One region of the Pseudoalteromonas fenneropenaei genome, then DNA from elsewhere that is predicted to be linked to it. Evidence: predicted binding sites of a transcription regulator. Region 1 holds the regulator's gene; each other region holds the start of a gene.
What was found. The regulator sigma-54, encoded in region 1, starts transcription at its own class of promoters, with help from an activator protein. The targets are predictions, from matches to a motif close to GTTGGCACGNNNNTNGNNT.
Positions count from the first base shown of each region.

Region 1 (3,280 bases):
GTGCCGACCGGCTCGAAGTTCACCGTCGTGAAGAGCTAGGAGAAAATTCTGAGCTGTTGGTTGCCACCGGAAACCCCGCGCGTTTTCAAGAACAGCAAAGTGACGGCAGTGTGATCAGCGCTTCAGCGCAAGAAGTCCGCTACGACGTTGCCAATCGTACTCTTACTATCAGTGGTAATGCAGAAATCATGCAGGCTGGGCAAAAAATCAATGCCGATGTGATTGTTTACGACATGGCTAAGCAACTGATTAATGCTGAGCGCAGCAGCAATAGCAAAGGTCAGGTAAAGACTATTTTAGTGCCTGAGCAAAAAGATAAGAAGCAAAACAAGGAGCAAGGTAAACCGTGAGTGTGTTAACTGCAAATTGTTTAGCAAAAAGCTACAAGGGCCGCGAGGTTGTTAAAAACGTCGGATTAAGCATTGAAGCGGGCAGCATAGTCGGCTTACTTGGCCCAAATGGCGCGGGTAAAACCACTACCTTTTATATGATTGTAGGGCTTGTGCCAAGCGATAAAGGCTCAATCCATATTGATGAACAAGACATCACGCTGCTGCCAATGCATAGCCGCGCTCGCCTTGGGATTGGTTACCTACCGCAAGAATCTTCTATTTTTAGGAAGTTAACGGTTTACCAAAACCTGATGGCGATTTTAGAAACACGCAAATCGCTGAAACGCAATCAACGCGAACAGATCCTCGATGAACTATTAGATGAGTTTAATATTCAACATATTAGAGATAGTTTAGGGATGGCTTTATCGGGTGGTGAGCGTCGCCGAGTGGAAATTGCTCGCGCTTTAGCCGCAAATCCAAAATTTATTCTCTTAGATGAGCCTTTTGCTGGCGTTGATCCGATTTCAGTGTTAGATATAAAGAAAATAATCGAGCACTTAAAGAATCGCGGTATTGGAGTGCTGATCACAGATCATAACGTGCGCGAAACCCTTGATGTCTGTGAGAAGGCATATATTGTTTCGCATGGTGAACTAATCGCCGCTGGCACTCCCGAACACGTACTCGCAGATCAAACTGTGCGCGACGTCTACCTAGGCGAACAATTCAGGCTATAGTTTTTGTAGTACAGTCGCCTATTTGAATTGAACACTTAGAAAAAGGATTGTTAGAGATACATGAGGCAATCATTACAGCTGCGCATGGGCCAGCAACTCACAATGACGCCACAGTTACAACAAGCTATCCGCTTGCTGCAGCTCAGTACGTTGGATCTCCAGCAAGAAATCCAAGAGGCGCTCGACAGCAATCCACTCTTAGAAGTGGATGAGCAAGATAGTGACGCAGAAACCGGTTCAGCTGACAACGACTTTGATTTTAGCGTCTCGAGTAGCAGTGGTGAAGAGCAAAACAATGAATTTGAAGGCAACGATTTCGAAGCAGGCAATGACTTTGAAGAATCGGTCAGCGATTATGAAATGGAAGCTGGTGATGCACTCAATAAGGATACTGTCAGCGACGAATTAGCGATGGATGTCACTTGGGACGAATATATGAGCGCAGCGCCCAGCAGTGGCTCTGGTGCTATGAGTGACGAAGACACCGTCTACCAAGGTGAAACCACCGAAACCTTACACGAATACTTGATGTGGCAATTGGAGCTCACGCCGTTTAGCCCCACCGATCGCGCCATTGCCGTGGCAATTGTCGAAGCCGTTGATGAGTCAGGTATGCTGACGGTTAGCACTGAAGACATTATGCACAGCCTTAATGAGGGTAGTGAAGAAGCTGAACCGATTGAGCTGGACGAGGTAGAAGCCGTCCTTAAACGTGTACAACTTTTTGATCCGATTGGAATTGCCGCACGCAGCTTGCAGGAATGCTTGTGCATTCAACTCAATCAATATGACCCAACTACACCTTGGCTGAGCGAAACCAAACAGATCCTCAACGAACATATTGAGCTTTTAGCCAGTCGCGACTATCGCACTTTGATGAAAAAGACTAAGCTAAAGGAAGATGAGCTAAAAGAAGTCATGACGCTCATTCACAGTTTAAGCCCAAAACCAGCTGCAACCGTGATCCACGAAGAACCAGAATACGTGATCCCAGATGTGTCGGTCAAAAAAGTCAAAGGTCGTTGGGTAGTTGAACTGAATCCAGATTGTATGCCGAAAATTCGTGTTAACGATCAATATGCCGCGATGAGCCGCTCGGTGCGCTCATCAAGCGATAGTCAGTTTATTCGCTCCCATTTACAGGAAGCGAAGTGGTTTATAAAAAGTTTGGAAAGCCGCAACGAAACCTTGCTAAAAGTGGCTAACTGTATTGTGAAGCAACAGCAGGCATTTTTTGAACATGGCCCAGAGGCAATGCGTCCTATGGTGCTAAATGATGTGGCTGAAATGGTGGAAATGCATGAATCTACCATTTCTCGGGTTACCACCCAGAAGTATATGCACACCCCGCGTGGCATTTTTGAGCTGAAATATTTCTTCTCAAGCCATGTAAGTACTGAAAACGGAGGTGAGTGCTCGTCAACAGCAATTCGGGCGCTCATTAAAAAGCTAATCGCCGCGGAAAAACCTACTAAGCCATTGAGCGACAGTAAAATCGCGGATATATTAGCGGAACAAGGAATTCAAGTGGCGAGACGCACTATTGCAAAATATCGTGAGTCTCTGGCTATACCACCGTCAAATCAGCGCAAGAGCCTGATCTGAGACGTAAAACAAAGAAGGAAGAATGCTTATGCAACTAAATCTAACTGGTCGTCACGTTGAAATTACCGATTCACTCAGGGATTATGTCACCAACAAGTTTGCGAAGCTGGAGCGACATTTCGATCATATCAACAATGTACATGTTATCCTTGATGTAGAAAAATTGATCCATAAAGCGGAAGCAAGCCTTCATGTGAATGGCGGAGAGTTATTTGCTTCGACAGAGCATCAAGACATGTATGCGGCCATCGATTTGTTATTAGATAAGTTAGATAGGCAAGTCATAAAACATAAAGAAAAGATGATCCGACACTAAAATGAAACTAAGTGCATTAATTTCAAAGGACTGCAGCAAAGCTGCAGTCCTTTTTAGTAGCAAAAAACGCATTCTCGAATACATCAGTGAACTGGCCCACCAACAGCTTCCCGACCTTGATCAACATGATATCCTCGACGCTTTATTAGCCCGTGAAAAACTCGGTAGTACTGGCATTGGTAAAGGCGTTGCACTGCCACATGGTCGTATGGCCGCAGTCGATAAAGTGCTAGTGATGGTCTTGGTTAATCAAGAAGCCATTGATTACGATGCCATCGACAATCGCC
Region 1 is NZ_JBHRSD010000017.1:134,126-137,405, reverse strand. It holds gene lptA (lipopolysaccharide transport periplasmic protein LptA) at 1-350, shown strand, start outside; gene lptB (LPS export ABC transporter ATP-binding protein) at 347-1,072, shown strand; gene ACFOEE_RS10775 (RNA polymerase factor sigma-54) at 1,133-2,677, shown strand; gene hpf (ribosome hibernation promoting factor) at 2,706-2,993, shown strand; gene ptsN (PTS IIA-like nitrogen regulatory protein PtsN) at 2,995-3,280, shown strand, end outside.

Region 2 (3,280 bases), on a different contig from region 1:
GAATATAGTCAACTGCAACTGACACACTGACACGGCGGATCACACCTGTTTGCTGACGCTTATGCGAAATCGTGGTATCCAGCTCATAGTTACGGGTCGCTTCTTTTTGCGAGCGTGATGAAGCACTACTGCTGCCATTACCGCCATTTGCGACTTCTGGAATATTAGAATTAACTGGCGGCTGATTGGTTAAAGCCCCTGGAATACCTGCTGCAATACCACCAACGTTATTCTCTTCAAAAGTGGTTTCACTACGTACTGCTGGTAAGTCCGGGTTATAGCGTTTTTGGGTTTCTTCAACCGCGCTAAAATCCATCGTCAAGTCAACTTGCGCGGTATAGTTACCAAGGCCCACTACAGGAATAAGAATGCTGTCGATTTTCTCTAAATATTCTTGCTCGCGCTTACGTTCAATTTCGTATTCTTTACGAGTACGTGCCGATAAGGAATCCTGAGAACCCGAGTTCAGTAAGCGACCATTTTGATCTGTCACTGTGACCCGTGAAGGCTCTAAGCCTTGCACTGCCGAAGCTATAATATCGACGATAGAATCCACTTCTTCGCTGTCTAGCACTTTGCCACGGCGTAAAGTCACGACTACAGTCGCAGAAGGTTTCTTCTCCATGCGCGCAAACACGTTTTCTTTGGGAATAGCCAGTAACACTTTGGCACGCGAGATAGATTGTAGCTCTTCAATGGTTCTTGCGAGCTGCTGCTCGCGGCTGTGTTTCAAGCGCTCACGCTCAAGCCGTTGACTGACACCAAAACCCATATCCTGCATAAGAATATCAGTACCATTATTGGGCTCTTGGGTTAACCCGTCACGGGCCATTTTTAATTTGATACTTTGATACTCAGTTTCAGGTACCATAATGGTGTTACCGTCTAACTGATAGTCAATTTTTTGTGCATCAAGGAAGTCTAGGGTTTTGATCAGCTCCTCGGTCGGATATTGACCGAGCGGACGCATGTCAGGCTGGCGAGCCCAAATGATAATAAAGATGGCGATAGCCAAACAAATTGCCAGTGCAATGATCAATGTGACCTGACGCAGCATATCAACGCCGCTGAGCGCACTCAGATAGCCAGATTTCTGTTCTTGTTGCTCGCCTGGACCGTCTAGTGAGTCACTCCCACTATCGGTTAATGCCAGATCGGTTGATTGCTTTGTTGCCACAATGTCACTCCACTACCAGATTAAACTGGCATGCTCATGATTTCTTTATACGACTCTACTAGTTTATTGCGCACTTGCACAGTTGCTTCAAATGCAACAGATGCTTTTTGTGACGCAATCATGACTTCAGCAAGCGACACGCTGCGATCGCCCATTTCCATTGCTGTCACTTTGGATTTTGCCTCTTTTTGCAATCCATTTACAGTATTAATCGCATCTGCCAATAAGTCACCAAATTGATTGGTGGAAGAAGTCTGCTGCGGGCGAATGGTTTCCATACTTGGACGGTTACGCGTCGCTTCTGACGCCATTGCCTGCATTTCTTGAAACAGTGATGCTGCCTGAATGTTCATGTTAACTACCTCGGCCATCTAAGATTACCTTAAATAAAGCAGAAAACATGCCAAAAATTATACATTAATTTTCAGTAAGTTAAACATAGAAAATGACAGAAGAGTCAGTGACAAAAAATTGGCGAGCAACTGCTCGCCAATCTGAAAAGGAAGGGATTAAGCGGGAACGGGTAAACCTAAATCGCGCATTTTGGCCAGTTTATAGCGTAGCGTTCTTGGACTCATACCGAGCACTTCCGCCACCTCTTTGCGTTTACCACGATAGCGCTGTAGCGTATCTAAGATCATTTTGTGCTCTTTATCTTGCAGCTCATCTTTGTAATTAAGCGTGGCAAACTCACTGTCTGCCTCGTCAAATTCCTCATCAAGCTCACTACTAAGCACCCACTTAGGTAACTCTTGTGGCTTCTCAGCATGACTCACAGCTTGATTGGATGGCATCGCTGGCGTGTCATTGGTCGCAAACACTAAATTCTCAATAAAGATGTCATCCGCGCTAATGATCTCGCCACTTTGCAGAATCAAGGCACGTTGGACAACGTTATCTAACTCACGTACGTTGCCGGGCCACGCATGTTCAAGCAATTTTTGCTTCGCCGCCGCTGTTAGACTCGGCGCTGGTTGTCCGGCTTTTTGACAGTGACGCACAATCAAATGTTCAGCCAGTACCACAATATCTAACGGCCGTTTTGCCAATGGCAGCCAAGTGAGCGGGAATACGTTCAAACGATAATACAAGTCTTCACGGAACTTACCTGCAGCTACCGCTTCTTTTAAATCACGGTTACTGGTTGCCAACACGCGTACATCAAGCTCAATGGTTTTACGCCCACCTAAACGTTCTACTTCACGCTCTTGCAACACCCGCAGCAGCTTTGCTTGTAGCGCCAAATCCATCTCGGTGATTTCATCGAGTAAAATGGTGCCTTTTTGCGCTTGTTCAAACTTACCTGGACAAGCTTGGATTGCGCCAGTAAATGCGCCTTTTTCGTAGCCAAAGAGCGTTGCTTCAAGCATATTTTCTGGAATCGCGGCACAGTTGATGGCGACAAAAGGTTCACTCGCACGCGGTGACTTATCGTGAATAAAACGGGCAAGTACCTCTTTACCTGAGCCACTTGGGCCAAGCACCATCACACTGGCATCAGAGCGTGCGACTTTAGCAGCCAATTCGAGTAGCTGTTTACTCGCAGGGTCGGCAACCACTGGACCATCGGTTTCTTTTGCCGCAGCGGGTAAATAACGGCTGACCATGTTCAACAACACTTCTGGCGCAAATGGCTTTGCCATGTAATCAATCGCGCCGATACGCATGGCTTCAACCGCGTCATCAATAGTCGCGTAAGCCGTCATCATCAACACAGGTAAATCTGGGTAGTTGAGTTTAATGCTTTTTAATAAATCCAAACCACTCATGCGACCCATTTGTACGTCACTCACCACCAGCGAGAACGTTTGCTCTTTGAGCATGACCATAGCGGTTTCTGCACAATCTGCTGCTTCACAGCAGATCCCAGCAAGCATCAAGGTATCTAGCAATGCTTCACGCAATCCTGCATCATCTTCAACAACTAAAACGATGTTACTCATATAACCTCCCTTAGCGTGTCAAGCATGACATTCGCTTGCTGCGCAAAGTTTGGCGCAGCGACTGTATGACAAATTGGCAGCAAAATACTAAAACAGGCGCCACCTTGAATCGTATTACAGACATCTACTTTGCCCTGATGGGCATTAGCAACTGAACTGA
Region 2 is NZ_JBHRSD010000010.1:117,197-120,476, forward strand. It holds gene fliF (flagellar basal-body MS-ring/collar protein FliF) at 1-1,177, opposite strand, end outside; gene fliE (flagellar hook-basal body complex protein FliE) at 1,198-1,530, opposite strand; gene ACFOEE_RS04685 (sigma-54-dependent transcriptional regulator) at 1,687-3,120, opposite strand; gene ACFOEE_RS04690 (sensor histidine kinase) at 3,117-3,280, opposite strand, start outside.
Region 2: a site for sigma-54 is predicted at 1,567-1,585, ahead of fliE (flagellar hook-basal body complex protein FliE). Genes of this name have one in related genera too.

Region 3 (3,280 bases), on a different contig from region 1:
TTTTATGCCCATTTTTAAAGTGAGGTATGGAAAAAAGCGGTGAACATTGATATTTTAAGGGGCGATGGTTTAAGTCCCCGTGGCACAGCTGGATAGCGCAATCCCCTCCTAAGGGATAGGTCGCAGGTTCGAATCCTGCCGGGGACGCCAGCTTAATTCAATATGGTTTGCCTGGGCATAGCCAACATAAGCTTACGTTACTGCTCCTGCGATTAAAGATTAAATTCATCACCTTCTGGGGTGTTAATCAACACAATATCGTTGAGTTGAATATTACTCAGCGGGCGCTTGTCGATATTGACCGCAATCGCACTTTGCTGATTCACTTGTGTAACGCGCAGTTGGGTTAGGGTATTGACGCCATGAGTATAGCGGCCGCCAAACTGGTCGGTGAGGTCATTACGGTGTGCAATGGTCAATAGTTGACCCTCATTGATGCCATGAATGCGACCTAAATTCAGCACGATTTTGTCGCTATCTAGATGTAAAATCTTGCCTTTGGTTGGTAAACATTGCACTGCCGCTGAAAGGTCGTAGCTGACTTTATTGAACATCTCTTGCACTTTCTCACCATAATCACTACGCCAAAAACGGTTGCTGTTGACGTCGATGATATCGGTTTTAGCAAATGGCCAATTTCCTTCAGTGACGTAGTTTTGTTGCCAGAGTGGCTCCATAGTGAGCGCATCATATAACGCAAAATTGGCCTTAAAACTGCGCTTATAGGAGTCATTTTGCCAAAACGCGTAATCACTATTTTGTTTATCGCCCGCTGCGATATCGGTGATTTGGCTCAGCAGTACATATTGACTATTGCTGCGTGCTGCTATTTCTTCGATAAGTCCGCCATTGTAGTCAAACTGCTGACTGAAAAAGGCACTGACATTAATTGGTTGTGCTAGATAGGGCACGGGTCGTACAGCCATATTACGACCTTGTAAGGTATCATAAAGGCGTCTAGATGCTGCTTCTGGAATGTCAAAAATTTGTCCCATCCGCGCTTGTTGGGGCCTTACAAGTTGACTGCGTGTAACCGCAATTTGCTTATTAAATAGCGATTGTTTGCACTGGTTGTGAGTTGCAAAAATATCAAGATGCAGTGTCACGGAAAACTGGCCAGATTCTTGGCGCTCTTCAATTAGGCTGATTTGTTGAATTTCGCCGTGAGATTTGATTTTTAACTGATCTTGCGCCAAAACACCGTCAGCCACAGTTTGAATACTGCTTACAGAGGCCCCGGAGAAGATCAGCGCCTGACGAATGGCGTCTTTTACTGCGGCAGAGCGGGCTTTTGCGATATCACCATCATCAATAGTGGCGTATCCTGTCGATTCAAACCACTCAGCATTGGCTGTTTGGCACACCAAGAGCGCCAGTAAAGCGAATGAAGTTCGACAGCCGCGAGTGGTTTTCAAAGAAGGTGCCTGCATAGCAAATCTCTCGTCATGTTAGTGCATTTTAGCATGATTAAAGCAAAGCGTGTGCCACTGTTTATTGGCATAGCGTTTGCTTAATTAAATCAAGTTAGATTGGGAGCATCCTCATGGTAAAGTTTAGACTTATTTCACTGTTGGCACTGGGACTATTGTCGACGGCTTGTAGCTCAGTGTTTGACAAACACGTTGAATACAGTGTTGTTGAGCCAGATACTTACCCTGTGCTGCGTGCAGTTGGTTATGCGCCTTTAAAAGCGCAGCCAGGAGACTCAGAGACTGAGCGGATGTTAATGGCAATCAAAGCGTCCAAGATTGAAGCGTATCGGGAGCTTGCAGAGCAAGTGTACGGGCAAAAGCTAGGTTCAAATTTGACTGTGAAAGGTGCAGTGACACAAAACGATGTATTGCGAGGTCAAGTGCAAGGCATGATCCGAGGTGCCAAGGTAGTGAAAAGCTACGCAGTGGGTGATGTTTACACCACAGAGCTGGAACTCGACATGAAACGCGTATTTGACCTGTACATTACTGAGATAAAACCACGTAAAGTAAAACGTGTGACTTATTATTAACTGTGCTATTAGACGTCAGTGAATGTGTTGGCATTGCGTAAGTCAATTAGTAAATAGAATACGTGAGTGTCTTGAGAGCAGCGTTTTATTATTCTGTAAGTTTAAACTGCCATTATGAAAAAAGGAGCCTTGGCTCCTTTTTGCGTATTCAAGTATTAGGTGTTTGCGGCACTATTGATCAATATTGCGGTATTGCGGTATTGCGGTTGGTGTGCATATGACGGTAAATAATGCGCCAAGGAGTGAGTTCAATCTGGGTAAATTGCACTGCGATTTTACATTCTGCTTTAAGCTTTTAAATTTCGTACTAGGCCACTTTCACCGGTAACTACACTGCCACCTTGGTCATAAGTGACAGAAGTCGGTGCACCGATCAAAATCGACTTGAGCTGCTGAACACTCAAATGAGCCTGTCGTGCGGCATGAGCGTTGACTTCATTTTTTTGCTGGCAATCAGCTAACTTTTTGCGGATAGCCGCAATACTTGCCGTGATCTCTTCACTGTTAAGTACCTCAGCAGAAAACGCTGCTATTTCTTTATCTAAGCGTTGAATCGCATTTAACAAGTTGAGTTTATTACGTGCTAAGTCCTTTAAGCCATCACCGTTACGAGAGGCTAAGCTATTAAGCTCCTCATCCAGTAACAGCGCTAATTCATCAAGCTGCTCTGCCTGTTGATTTAGCTTGTGGGCACAAAGGACTTTTGGATCAGCCATACAAATTAAACTCAAAGGCCGCGATGTTCTTCGCTAACTTTTCAGAATCTATCTGGTATTTGCCTTCGCTGATGGCTTTTTTCAGCTCTTCCACTTTTTTACTGTCAAAGCCTGAAGACTGCTGCGCTTTTTCGTGTACAGTTTTCAGTTGTTGTGCTTGTGGCGTCAGGCTTACAGAATCACTTGCCGCTTTTGGCGTGGCAGGCGTTTGTGGTGCGCTACTACGATTCGCTTCCTGACGTTGTAAGTCTAACTTTTGCTGCTTGGCATTATTGAGCACACCCGTGCCGGATTGCCCATTGTTGATATGATTGACCATGATATTAAAATCCAGATTACCCAGCTTAACTTTGATATCGGCTGCCACTTGCGATACTTTAGCAAATTTTTTATAAATTCACCTCAACAGATTCCACTCCTGTGACTCGTGCTCGCAAGGTCTTGCCAGAACGTGCATTTTTGACCGATACCAACTCGCCTAGGTTTCCGTCTTCTAACGCTATCCCTGTGGTTTTAATGCTCAGAGTAGCCTGATTTGCTTCAATTGTCACGTTGTCAC
Region 3 is NZ_JBHRSD010000010.1:174,751-178,030, reverse strand. It holds tRNA gene ACFOEE_RS04975 (tRNA-Arg) at 74-150, shown strand; gene ACFOEE_RS04970 (flagellar assembly protein FlgT) at 213-1,430, opposite strand; gene ACFOEE_RS04965 (LPP20 family lipoprotein) at 1,544-2,005, shown strand; gene flgN (flagellar export chaperone FlgN) at 2,293-2,721, opposite strand; gene flgM (flagellar biosynthesis anti-sigma factor FlgM) at 2,714-3,040, opposite strand; gene flgA (flagellar basal body P-ring formation chaperone FlgA) at 3,111-3,280, opposite strand, start outside.
Region 3: a site for sigma-54 is predicted at 1,471-1,489, ahead of ACFOEE_RS04970 (flagellar assembly protein FlgT). Genes of this name have one in related genera too.